Regions from separate parts of the Streptomyces sp. NPDC051214 genome, predicted to be linked through region 2. Evidence: riboswitches for the same ligand, from Rfam matches in the RefSeq annotation. Region 2 holds a riboswitch; each other region holds the start of a gene.

Region 1 (3,106 bases), on a different contig from region 2:
GCTCAGGGCCTGCGCGGGGGTGCCGGGCAGGGTCGGGTCGGGAGTGAAGAGCCACTCCAGCATCTCTTCGTCGGAGAAGCCGTCGTCCTTCAGGAGCGTCAGGGTGCCGGTCAGGCCCTTGACGACCTTGTCGCCGTCGATGAAGGCGGCCGGCACCTGAAGCGCGCGGTTCTCACCACGGCGTACGGCGATCAGCTGGCCCTCCTTGACCAGCTGGCGCACACGCGTCACCTCGACGTCGAGCATTTCTGCGATGTCGGGAAGGTGGAGCCACTCGGGGACGAGAGCATCAGTCTTTGCGTCAATCTCGGTCACGGGAACAAGGGTATCGCCGGGCACCGACAGCGGCCGGTCAGAGGCCCCCGGTGACGGCGGCACCGCTACGCCAGCAGGGCCTTCTTCAGCGGAACCGCGGGGTCCGAGGCCAGCTCGGCGGAGATCCTGGCGCCCGCCTCGATCAGCTTGCGGCCCTGCGCCAGGTCCCTGGGGCGGCCCACCGCGAGAAGGGCCACCAGAGCCCCCTGCCGCAGCCAGCACACGCTCCAGGCCGCGCCCGAAGGGTCGCCGCGCCACACCAGCTCGTCGGCGGACGCGTGATGGCCCGCGTACTGGACGAAGCGGCCGAACTGCTCCGACCAGAAGTACGGGACGGGGTCGTACGCCGAAGGGGTCTCGCCGATGATGTTCGCCGCCACCGTGCGGGGGCCCTGGAGCGCGTTGTCCCAGTGGTGGACGAGAAGACGCTCGCCGTACCGCCCCGAGGGGAAGGAGGAGCAGTCGCCGACCGCGTACACATCGGGTTCCGACGTCCTCAGGTGGTCGTCGGCGAGGATCTCCCGGTGGGCGCCCAGGGTGATGCCGGAGTCCGCGAGCCATCCCGTGGCGGGGCGTGCGCCGATGCCGACGACGACCGCGTCCGCGGGCAGCCGGGTGCCGTCGGCCAGGTGGACGCTGCCGGGCTCGACGCGGTCCACGCGCGCGTGGGTGCGCAGTTCGGCTCCGGAGTCGGCGTACCAGGCCGTCATCGGGGCGGCGACCTCCGCGGGCAGCGCCCCGGCGAGCGGACGCTCCGCGGCCTCGACGACGGTGACCGGGCAGCCCGCCTCGCGTGCCGCGGTCGCGAACTCGGCGCCGATCCAGCCCGCGCCGACGACCACGATGCGGTGCTGCTCGGCGAGCACGGGGCGCAGCCGCTCGGCGTCGTCGAGCGTGCGCAGCAGATGGACGCCGCGGACTCCGGAGACCCCTGGGAGCGTGATCGGTTCGGCCCCGGTGGCGATGACCAGTGCGTCATACGGCACCGGCCCCGACGCGGTGTCCAGTTCGTGGTCGGCCGGGCGGACCCCCGTGACCTCGTGGCCCAGGCTCAGCTCGATGCCGAGCGCCTCGAAGTCGACGTCGAAGGCGGAGCCCTCCGCCTTGCCGAGGAGCACGGCCTTGGACAACGGCGGTCTGTCGTACGGCTGGTGGGGCTCCGCGCCGATCAGGGTGACCGCGCCGGCGAACCCCTGCTCGCGCAGGGCCACGGCGGTCTGCACCCCGGCCATCCCCGCGCCCACGACGACGACCCGGCGCTCTTCCTGCCTCCGATGCTCACTCACCCGATCACTCTAGGACGGCGGACGAGGCGTGCCTCAGGGCGCGACGGCGAGATCTCTGACACACCGTCACTGCCCGTGACCGCGGAGCTGCCCTACCTGGCCCGGGGCACCAAGGGCTAGGGTTGCCGTGCAGAGCACTCGCGGGAGCCCGGACGTACCGGGCTGAGAGGGAGGCTGGACGGCCTCCGACCGTACGAACCTGATCCGGGTCATGCCGGCGAAGGGAGGGGCTGGACACCCATGCATCCACGAACACCACCCCGTACGACGCACACGACCGACGTCCTGGTCGTCGGGGGCGGCATCATCGGCCTGGTCACGGCTTGGCGGGCGGCGCAGCGCGGCCTGACCGTCGCGGTCGTGGACCCCGAGCCCGGCGGCGGCGCGGCGCAGGTCGCCGCGGGCATGCTGGCCGCCGTCACCGAGCTGCACTACGGGGAGCAGACGCTGCTCGGCCTGAATCTGGCCTCCGCGCGGCGCTATCCCGACTTCGCGGCGGAGCTGGCGGAGGCGAGCGGCCGTGATCTCGGCTACCGCGCGTGCGGCACGCTCGCCGTCGCCCTTGACTCCGACGACCGGGCCCACCTGCGGGAGCTGCACACCCTGCAGCAGCAGTCGGGGCTCGCCTCGGAGTGGCTGAGCGGCCGCGAGTGCCGCCGCCTCGAACCGATGCTCGCGCCGGGCGTCCGGGGCGGCCTCCGGGTCGACGGCGATCACCAGGTCGACCCGCGCAGGCTCGCCGCGGCGCTCCTGGTGGCCTGTGAGCGGGCCGGCGTGGTCTTCCACCACGCGTGGGCGGAGCGCCTCTCGGTGACGGGTGACCGGGCCACCGGAGTCGTCCTCGCCGACGGCACCGCCCTGGAGGCCGGCCAGACCGTGCTCGCCGCGGGCAGCCTCAGCGGGCGCCTCGCCGGGGTCCCGGAGGGCGTCCTGCCGCCCGTGCGCCCCGTGAAGGGCCAGGTGCTGCGGCTCACGGTGCCGCAGCGTCTCGCGCCGTTCCTGAGCCGCACCGTGCGCGCCGTGGTGCGCGGCAGCCACGTCTACCTGGTGCCGCGCGAGAACGGCGAGCTCGTCGTCGGCGCGACCAGCGAGGAGCTCGGCTGGGACACGACGGTCACAGCCGGCGGCGTGTACGAGCTGCTTCGGGACGCCCACGAGCTCGTGCCCGGCATCACGGAGCTGCCGCTGACGGAGACCCGCGCGGGCCTGCGCCCCGGCTCCCCCGACAACGCGCCGCTGCTCGGCCCGACCGCGCTCCCCGGCCTGCAGCTGGCCACCGGGCACTACCGCAACGGCGTCCTCCTGACGCCCGTCACCGGCGACGTGCTCGCGCACTCCCTGACCACCGGGGAACTGCCGGACGAGGCACGGGGGTTCACCCCCCTGCGTTTCGTCCGCGACCCCCACACGCAGCGCTTCCTGGAGCAGCCCGCATGACTCTCCCGTCCGACACAGCCGTCACCGCCGTCTCCGTGAACGGAGAAGCACGCGACGTGGCCGCGGGC
Region 2 (3,106 bases):
AGAACGGCGCCTCCTCGCAGATCTCCTGCTGAAGGTCGATGTTCTCCTTGATCTTGTGCATCGGGACGTGTCCCGGGCCCTCGATCATGGTCTGTACGTGATGACGCTTGGCGATCGTGTTGAGTTCCCCGAGGGTGCGCAACTCGGCGAACTGCGCCTCGTCGTTGGCGTCCGCGATCGAACCGGGCCGCAGCCCGTCGCCGAGGGAGTACGTCACGTCGTACGAGGCGAGGATCTCGCAGAGCTCCTCGAAGTTCTCGTAGAGGAAGCTCTCCTTGTGGTGCGCGAGGCACCAGGCCGCCATGATCGAGCCGCCGCGCGAGACGATGCCGGTCTTGCGGTTGGCGGTCAGCGGGACGTACGGGAGGCGCACGCCCGCGTGCACCGTCATGTAGTCCACGCCCTGCTCGGCCTGCTCGATGACCGTGTCCTTGTAGATCTCCCAGGTCAGCGCCTCGGCCTGGCCGTCGACCTTCTCCAGGGCCTGGTAGAGCGGCACGGTGCCGATGGGCACGGGGGAGTTGCGCAGGACCCATTCGCGGGTGGTGTGGATGTTGCGCCCGGTGGAAAGGTCCATGACCGTGTCGGCGCCCCACTTGGTCGCCCACGTCATCTTGTCCACCTCCTCCTCGATGGAGGAGGTGACCGCGGAGTTGCCGATGTTGGCGTTCACCTTCACCAGGAACTTCTTGCCGATGATCATCGGCTCGATCTCCGGGTGGTTGACGTTGGCGGGGATCACCGCGCGGCCCGCGGCGACCTCCGCGCGCACGACCTCGGGATCGAGGTTCTCGCGGATCCCGATGAACTCCATCTCGGGCGTGATCTCGCCACGGCGGGCGTACGCGAGCTGCGTCACCGCCTGCCCCGCGCGCCCCCTGCGCGGCTGGCGCGGGCGGCCCGGGAAGACCGCGTCGAGGTTCTTCAGGCCGCCGCGGGGCGAGGTGTGCTTGATGCCGTCGTCCTCGGGACGGGGCGGGCGGCCGGTGTACTCCTCGGTGTCGCCGCGGGCGATGATCCAGTTCTCCCGGAGGGGCGCGAGGCCCCTGCGGACGTCGGTGTCGACGGATTCGTCGGTGTACGGCCCCGAAGTGTCGTACAGGGTCACGGCCTTGCCGTTGGTGAGGTGCACCTGGCGGACCGGCACCCGCAGATCGGGGCGCGAGCCCTCGACATACGCCTTGTGCCAGCCGATGGACTTCCCGGCCTCGTCGCCCTGGTTCTGCGTCGAGGCAGGCGTGCGTGCGTCCGATGTGGTCATGAGACCTACTCCCTACGCCGGCATTACCCGGTAACAGGTTCGGCGGTCGACGCAGCGAATCCCGTACTTCGTGCACTTCCTGTGCCGATTCGTACGGGGGTCAGCGCCCTCTCAGCCCGGTGCTCCGAGCTCCCGCGATTGCAAAGGTGGCTCCACGCTAGCGTCATGTCGGGCGCGCTGAACAGAGGGCCCCGTCCGTTCTTGCGATGATCGGGCAGTGACCACCACACAGCCGCCGTCCCAGCCGCCCGTCCCGAACCGTCCCCCGGACCCGCACGGGCACTCCCACAGCCATGGTCCGGCCGCGCCGGTTTCGAAGCATCTGCGCAAGGTCATCGCCGCCGTGCTGATTCCTTTCGCCACGGCAGTGCTCGTGGGCCTCGTGGTGCTGTGGCCCGGTGGCGCGCCGGGCCATGAGCGCACCGGAGTCGGCTTCGACCGGCAGACGCAGTCGGCCGACGTGACGAAGGTGCAGGAGCTGCCCTGCAAGGACGTGAACGCCTCGCAGACCCCTCCCAACGGCGACACCTCCACCGCCGAGGGGCAGTCCGCGGAGTCCCGCGCGAAGGGCGTCTGCAAGAAGGCGACGATCGAGGTGACCAGCGGCAAGGACAAGGGCCGCACCTTCACCGAGATCGTCCAGCCGGACTCACCACGGCAGTTGCGCGAGGGCCAGCAGGTGGTGGTCGCCTACGAGCCCACGGCCCCCGAGGCGTTGCAGTACTCGGTCACCGACGTGAACCGGAAGTTCCCCATGGCGCTGCTCGCCGGGATCTTCGCGCTCGTCGTCGTGGCGGTGGGACGGCTGCGCGGTGTCATGGCCCTGGTCGCGCTGGCGTTGAGCTTCCTGGTCCTGACGTTCTTCATCCTGCCCGCGATCCTGCAGGGCTCGAACCCGCTGGTCGTGGCGGTGATCGGGGCCAGCGCCATCATGCTGATCGCGCTCTATCTGTGCCATGGCCTGACGGCCCGTACGTCGGTCGCCGTCCTCGGCACGCTGATCTCTCTGCTCCTGATCGGGCTGCTCGGCTCGCTCTTCATCGGCTGGGCCTCACTGACCGGCAACACGGACGACAACACCGGCCTGATCCACGGTCTGTACCCGTCCATCGACATGAGCGGCCTGCTGCTCGCCGGCGTCATCATCGGCTCCCTCGGCGTACTCGACGACGTGACGGTGACGCAGACGTCCGCGGTCTGGGAACTGCATCAGGCCAATCCCACGATGGGCTGGCGCGGTCTGTACGGCGCCGCCATCCGCATCGGCCGCGACCACATCGCCTCGGTCGTCAACACCCTGGTCCTGGCCTACGCGGGCGCCGCGCTGCCCCTGCTGCTGCTCTTCTCCATCGCGCAGAGCAGCGTGGGCACGGTGGCCAACAGCGAGCTGGTGGCCGAGGAGATCGTGCGCACCCTGGTCGGCTCGATCGGCCTGGTCGCCTCGGTGCCGGTGACGACGGCGCTCGCGGCCCTGGTGGTCTCCGCCGACCGCACGGCATCCTCGAATCGGCCGGCGGCGAGCCGGCCGGTGCCCACGGCCGGACCCGTGAGCGGCGCCACCCCCGCCCCCAAGCAGAGCCGCGGCGGAAAGGGCCGCCGCCGCAAGGCCTGAGGCACGACGCCTGGGCCGCACCAATCGATGCCACGAAATGCACCAATCTGCCGTACGGCTGCGTCTCTTGGCTCACGGAGGGTCAGCCCGCGCTCTGCTCCTCGGCGAGGATCCGGTCCAGCGCCTCGTCCAGGTGCGTCTCGAAGTCGGCGAGCGCCCGCTCCTGCCCCAGCGGAACCAGCTTGTCCGTACGGTCGAGGAAGGCGAGCAGGGGCGGAATCCCCACCCGGAAC
Region 3 (3,106 bases), on a different contig from region 2:
CCCACATCTCGTCGAGCAGCCCGCCCCTGCCGAGCAGCGCGAGGAACGCCGTCCCGACGACGACCGTCGGCAGCACGAACGGCACCGTGACGGCCGCCCGCAGCACCTGCTTGCCCCTGAACTCGAAGCGCGCGAACACATACGCGCCGGGGAGCGCGATCAGCAGCGTGAGCGCGGTCGAGGCGAGCGCCTGCCAGGTGGTGAACCACAGCACGTGCCGCACGTCGGACTGCCCGATGACGTCGGCGATCCGCCCGAACTGCCACTGCCCGCCCACCTTCAGGCCGCGCGCGACGATCGCGGCGACCGGATAGGCGAAGAAGACCGCGAAGAAGGCGACGGGCACGGCCATCAGGCCGAGCCGCGCCGCACTCCCTCGCGCCAGCCCCGTACGGGACTGGCGTGACTTCTTTACTTCAGTACGAGCGAGGTCCACGACTTGACCCACTGCTCACGGTTGTCGGCGATCTTCTTCGGATCCATGGTCTGCGGGTCGTCGATCTTCACCCCGTGCTTGACGAACAGCTCGGGCAGCTCGACGTTCTCCCGCACCGGGTTCACGAACATGTTCAGCGGCATGTCGCCCTGGAACTTCTCGCCGATCAGGAAGTCGAGGAGCGCCTTGCCGCCCTTCTCGTTCTTGGCGTTGGCGAGCAGACCCGCGTACTCGACCTGCCGGAAGCAGGTGCCCTTCGCGACGCCGGTCGGCGCCTCCTTGGGCTGCGGCTTGGCGTAGAGCACCTCGACGGGCGGCGAGGAGGCGTACGAGACGACGAGCGGCCGGTCGCCCTTGGCCTTCTTGCCGCCGGCGGACCCGGAGAACTCCTCGTCGTAGGCCTGCTCCCAGCCGTCGACGACCTTGACGCCGTTGGCCTTGAGCTTCTTCCAGTAGCCCTGCCAGCCCCCGTCCCCGTACTCGGCGGCCGAGCCGAGCAGGAAACCGAGACCGGGAGAAGAGGTGGCGGCGTTCTCCGTCACCAGCAGATTCTTGTAGGCGGGCTTGGTCAGATCCCCGAGGGACTTCGGCGGCGCCAGCTTCTTGTCGGCGAAGTACTTCTTGTCGTAGTTGACGCAGATGTCGCCGCTGTCGACGGGCGTGACCCGGTGCTTGTCCCCGTCGACCCGGAACTCCGACTCGACCTTCTCCGAGCCCTTGGCCTCGTACGACTGGAAGAGGCCGTTGTCGAGCGCGCGTGAGAGCAGGGTGTTGTCGACGCCGAAGAAGACGTCTCCCTGCGGGTTGTCCTTCGTCAGGATCGCCTTGTTCACGGCGGCGCCCGCGTCCCCGTCCTTGAGGACGTCGACCTTGTAGCCGGAGCTCTTCTCGAACGCCTTCAGCACGTCCTTGGAGACACTGAAGGAGTCATGGCTGACCAGCGTGACGCGCTTGGAGTCGGCGGCCTTGTCGCCGCTGTCGGACGAGCCGCACGCGGAGAGCGCGACAAGTCCGATGGCCGCCGCGACCGCGGTGACCGTGACCTTCTTGGTGGTGCTCACTGAGTTCATTCCTCCTGGAGTGACCAGGAAGAGACGCGGCCCTGCCCGCGGACCGGAGGGTCCGCGGGCAGGGCGCAACAGCTTGAGTGGTGTCCGAACTTCCTACCCGGAATGACCCGGGCAAGGTTCAGAGGGTCTGCGGCCAACCTGTCCTTGGCTGCCGCACTCTCAGCGCTGTGGCGCTCCCCTGTCGGAATATGAAGATGTGTTCCGGCTATGAAGTTGCGTTCAGTTGTGTTCCGGCCAGACTAACGCTCGGAAGCGGCGAGCTGACCGCACGCCCCGTCGATCTCCTGGCCACGGGTGTCACGAACCGTGACAGGTACCCCATGAGCGGCGATGGCGTTCACGAAGGCCTTCTCGTCCTCCGGCCGCGATGCCGTCCACTTCGAGCCCGGCGTCGGGTTCAGCGGGATCAGGTTCACGTGGACGGGCTTGTTCTTGAGCAGCCGCCCGAGCCGGTCACCGCGCCAGGCGTGGTCGTTGATGTCCCGGATCAGCGCGTACTCGATGGAGAGGCGGCGCCCGGACTTGGCGGCGTACTCCCAGCCCGCCTCGAGCACCTCGCGCACGTTCCACCGCGTGTTGACGGGTACGAGGGTGTCGCGGAGCTCGTCGTCGGGCGCGTGCAGCGAGATGGCGAGCCGGCACTTGAAGCCCTCGTCGGCGAACCGGTGGATGGCGGGCACGAGCCCCACGGTCGACACGGTGATGCCACGCTGCGAAAGGCCGACGCCGTCCGGCTCGGGGTCGGTGAGCCTGCGAATGGCCCCGGTGACGCGGTTGTAGTTGGCGAGAGGCTCACCCATGCCCATAAAAACGATGTTGGAGAGCCGCGCGGGCCCACCCGGGATCTCCCCGTCCCGCAGCGCACGCATCCCGTCGACGATCTGATGCACGATCTCGGCGGTGGACAGGTTCCGGTCGAGCCCGGCCTGCCCCGTGGCGCAGAACGGACAGTTCATCCCGCACCCGGCCTGCGACGAGATGCACATCGTCACGCGGTCCGGGTAGCGCATGAGCACGGACTCGACGAGCGTGCCGTCGAACAGCCGCCACAGCGTCTTGCGGGTGGTGTCGTCGTCGCAGCTGATGTGCCGCACCACGGACATCAGCTCGGGAAGCAGCGCCTCTTGGAGCTTCGTGCGCGAACCGGCGGGAATGTCGGTCCACTGCTCCGGGTCGTGCGCGTACCGCGCGAAGTAGTGCTGCGAGAGCTGCTTGGCGCGAAACGGTTTCTCGCCGACAGCGGCAACGGCTTCCTTGCGCTCGGCGGGCGTGAGGTCAGCGAGATGCCGCGGCGGCTTCTTGGCTCCACGGGGCGCGACAAAGGTGAGTTCTCCGGGTACAGGCATGGTCCACCCAGTGTCGCAGACATACGGCAAGGGGCCCGCCGCCCTGTGGACGACGAGCCCCTGGTGTGCGAAGACGCAGGTCAGCCGGATCCTACGAAGATCACGAGGAGCAGCCAGACCACCGGTGCCGTCGGCAGCAGGGAGTCGAGGCGGTCCATGATGCCGCCGTGGCCCGGCAGCAGCGTGCCCATGTCCTTGATGCCGAGGTCACGCTTGATCATCGACTCGCCGAGGTCCCCGAGCGTCGCGCTCGC
Region 4 (3,106 bases), on a different contig from region 2:
GCCACGGTGGCCGCAACACCACGGTCACGGCAGAGCCGGGTGTCGGTGACGAGGTAGAGGGACAGGTCAAGTGGGGGTCGCATGGGTTGCTCCTTGGGGTCTCCCGGCCGGGAAGGCCGTGGGAAACGCATCGGGAGGTGCAGGGAAGAGGAGGGTTCTGACGTGCAGAAACGTTGGGATGCTGACGACGGTGGGGTCCGTGTCGGCGAGGGCTGGCCGACTTGGTGCCGGGGATCGCCCTCAGGTCGGGCGGGCGCTGTCCAGCGGCTGGCGGCCAGGCCGACCGCTCACCGCGGAAGCCCGCAACACCCGCAACCTCAACGCAGGTTGAGAGCCTCGGCGAGCTGATCCGGGCTGAGCTCGTACAGCGCGTCGATCAGTGCGACCGCGAACGTGCCGGGTCCCGCCGAGCGGCTGGCGGCGATTTCCCCGGCCACGGTGAGCAGGCCCGTCGCGGCGGTGGCGGCCAGCAGCGCGTCGTCGGTGACGGCTGTGCAGGCGGCCACCAAGGCGCCCAGTGAGCAGCCGGTCCCCGTCACCAGGGGCAGCAGCGGGTCCCCATTGGCCACCCGCACCACGCGCGTCCCGTCGGTGAGGACGTCCTCCGGACCGCTCACGGCGACCGTGCAGCCGTAGCGCCGGGCCAGCGCGCCGGCCGCGGCCAGCGCTGCCACGGGGGCGTCCGTGCTGTCCACGCCGCGCCCGCCCGTGCCGCCGCCGTCCAGTGCCAGGATCTCGGAAGGATTGCCGCGAATCACCGCTGGAGGTGCGCTCTCCAGGAGTTCGTGGGCGAGCTCGGTGCGCCAGGGCAGCGGACCGACTGCCACCGGGTCGAGCACCCACGGGCGCCCGGCCGCGGCCGCTTCCTTGACCGCGACGCGCATGGCCTGCGCCGTCACGGACGTCACCGTCCCCAGGTTGACCAGGACACCCCCGGCCACACGTGCCAGTGCTCCGGCCTCCTCCGCGCTGTGCACCATCGCGGGGGCGGCTCCCGCCGCGAGCAGCACGTTCGCGGTGAACTGCGACACCACGACGTTGGTCAGGCAGTGGACAAGAGGTGCGGAGGCCCGCACGGACGTGATCACGTCCGCCACGGCAGCACGGGAGACGGCAGGGCCGTCTTGGGCAGGTACGGAGGCAGCATCCATCGTCAACACTCTTCCTACGCCGGCATTACCCGGTCCAGGTTCATGCGGTCGGCGGAAAGGGGATCAAGTCCCGTCCGCCCTCTCAGCCCGGCTACTCCCGAGCTCCCGCGGTGGTCACTAGGCAATGTACCTCCCTTGGGAACGTGAGTTCACCCTCGGGACACCTCAGGGCGCGACACAGGTCAGTCAGAGGAATTCAACTGGGGATTTATCTGGCCAATAGGGGCTAGTGCCGATGCAACCGCGCTGACCTGCGTGGTCGGGCCTGCCGGTCCGGTGGTCGGGGTGGTGCCGGGGGGGCGTGGTCGGTGTCTACCACCACCGCGGCCGCCGCCGCGGCCGCCTTCAAAGCGCATCACGTCGCTGCTCATCGGTCGTCGGGCCCAGGGGCGTGGCTGACACTTGCTCATCTTCTGCGCGGTGGCGTGCAGTTCACGGCCATGACCGACCATCGAGAGGTGCCGGATGGATACGGGGTGATTCGCGTCGGGGTGCAGGCTGCGGGCCGGTCGGCCCACACCTCTTGCGAGGTGAATGGCGTTCACCTACATTGGTGAACGCCATTCACCTCCGAGGGGGTCCTGCTGTGCCCGCTGAATCGCATCCGTCGACGGCTCCGGCCGCGGACCGGGCGGTCATGGCCGTGCTGGCGGCCGGTGGCATCGTCACCACGCTGGTGCAGACCGCGGTCGTGCCGCTGCTGCCGCAGCTGCCCCGGCTGACCGGTGCGGCCCCGGTCGATGTCGGGTGGGTGGTCACGATCACGCTGCTGACCGGTGCGGTCGCCACGCCGCTGCTGGGGCGGGCCGGGGACATGTACGGCAAGCGGCGGATGCTGCTGCTCGCACTGGGGGCGCTCGCCGCCGGATCGCTGGTGTGTGCGTTCGCCTCCACGCTTCCGTGGCTGCTGGCGGGGCGGGCGCTGCAGGGTGTGGGTGCGGCGGTGGTGCCGCTGGCGATCAGTTTCCTGCGGGATGTGCTGCCGCCGCAGCGGACGGGTTCGGCGGTGGCGCTGATGAGTTCGACGGTGGGCATCGGTGCGGCGCTCGGGCTGCCGCTGGCCGCGCTGCTGGTGCAGTACGCGGACTGGCATGCGATGTTCTGGGCCGTGACCGTGCTCACGACGGGAGTGCTCGCCCTGGCCTGGCGGCTGCTGCGGGAGGAGCCGGTCCGGTCGCCGGGGCGTTTCGACCTGCCGGGGGCGTTCGGGCTGAGTACGGGTCTTGTGCTCTTGTTGCTGGCGCTGTCCAAGGCGGGGGAGTGGGGCTGGGGCAGTGGGCGGACGCTGGGCCTGGCGGGGGCGGCGCTGCTGATCCTGACCGGTTGGACCGTGCATCAGCGCCGTGCGCCGCGGCCGTTGGTGGACGTGCGGCTGGCGACGCGTCCGGCAGTGCTGCTGCCGCACCTTGCCGCGCTGCTGGCCGGGTTCGCCTTCTATGCCAACTCCCTGGTCACCGCGCAACTGGTCCAGGCGCCTCGAGCCACCGGGTACGGGCTGGGGCTTTCGATGGTGGCGGCGGGCGCCTGTCTGCTGCCCAGCGGTGTGATCATGGTGCTGTGCGCCTCACTGTCCGCTCGCATGTCCGCCGCCCGCGGGGCCAAGGCCACCCTCGCCCTGGGCACGGTGGTCATCGCGGCCGGCTACGGTCTGCGCTTTGTCGACAGTCGGCAGCTGTGGGCGGTCATCGCGGGCGCGGCCGTGGTCTCGGTCGGCACCGCGCTCGCCTACTCCGCACTGCCCATGCTGATCATGCGGGCGGTGCCGCTGGAGCAGACCGCCGCAGCGAACGGCCTCAACGTCCTCATGCGCACCATCGGGCAGGCCCTGTGCAGTGCGGTGGTGGCCACCGTGCTGGCCCAGCACACCCGGCTGTTCACCGACCCGGCGGGCGCGGCCGTGTCGGCGCCGACCCTGGACGGGTACCGCACGGCCTTCGTCGCAGCGGGTGCCGTCG

What was found. A riboswitch is a leader RNA that binds a small molecule or an ion and turns the genes downstream of it on or off. The one in region 2 is predicted to bind thiamine pyrophosphate.
Region 1: it holds a riboswitch for thiamine pyrophosphate, as region 2 does, so the genes downstream of both, thiO (glycine oxidase ThiO) here and thiC (phosphomethylpyrimidine synthase ThiC) in region 2, are expected to answer to the same signal.
Region 3: it holds a riboswitch for thiamine pyrophosphate, as region 2 does, so the genes downstream of both, AB0M70_RS28585 (thiamine ABC transporter substrate-binding protein) here and thiC (phosphomethylpyrimidine synthase ThiC) in region 2, are expected to answer to the same signal.
Region 4: it holds a riboswitch for thiamine pyrophosphate, as region 2 does, so the genes downstream of both, thiM (hydroxyethylthiazole kinase) here and thiC (phosphomethylpyrimidine synthase ThiC) in region 2, are expected to answer to the same signal.

What each region holds. Positions count from the first base shown of each region.
Region 1 covers NZ_JBFBAT010000009.1:208,702-211,807, forward strand. The annotation lists gene AB0M70_RS24595 (Rv2175c family DNA-binding protein) at 1-315, opposite strand, end outside; gene AB0M70_RS24600 (FAD-dependent oxidoreductase) at 381-1,547, opposite strand; TPP riboswitch at 1,732-1,844, shown strand; gene thiO (glycine oxidase ThiO) at 1,842-3,038, shown strand; gene thiS (sulfur carrier protein ThiS) at 3,035-3,106, shown strand, end outside.
Region 2 covers NZ_JBFBAT010000017.1:85,523-88,628, forward strand. The annotation lists gene thiC (phosphomethylpyrimidine synthase ThiC) at 1-1,261, opposite strand, end outside; TPP riboswitch at 1,254-1,407, opposite strand; gene AB0M70_RS35495 (YibE/F family protein) at 1,479-2,873, shown strand; gene AB0M70_RS35500 (SsgA family sporulation/cell division regulator) at 2,956-3,106, opposite strand, start outside.
Region 3 covers NZ_JBFBAT010000011.1:214,884-217,989, reverse strand. The annotation lists gene AB0M70_RS28590 (iron ABC transporter permease) at 1-436, opposite strand, end outside; gene AB0M70_RS28585 (thiamine ABC transporter substrate-binding protein) at 412-1,506, opposite strand; TPP riboswitch at 1,579-1,696, opposite strand; gene rlmN (23S rRNA (adenine(2503)-C(2))-methyltransferase RlmN) at 1,746-2,852, opposite strand; gene AB0M70_RS28575 (phosphatidate cytidylyltransferase) at 2,933-3,106, opposite strand, start outside.
Region 4 covers NZ_JBFBAT010000012.1:60,305-63,410, forward strand. The annotation lists gene thiE (thiamine phosphate synthase) at 1-83, opposite strand, end outside; gene thiM (hydroxyethylthiazole kinase) at 318-1,097, opposite strand; TPP riboswitch at 1,145-1,270, opposite strand; gene AB0M70_RS29295 (MFS transporter) at 1,789-3,106, shown strand, end outside.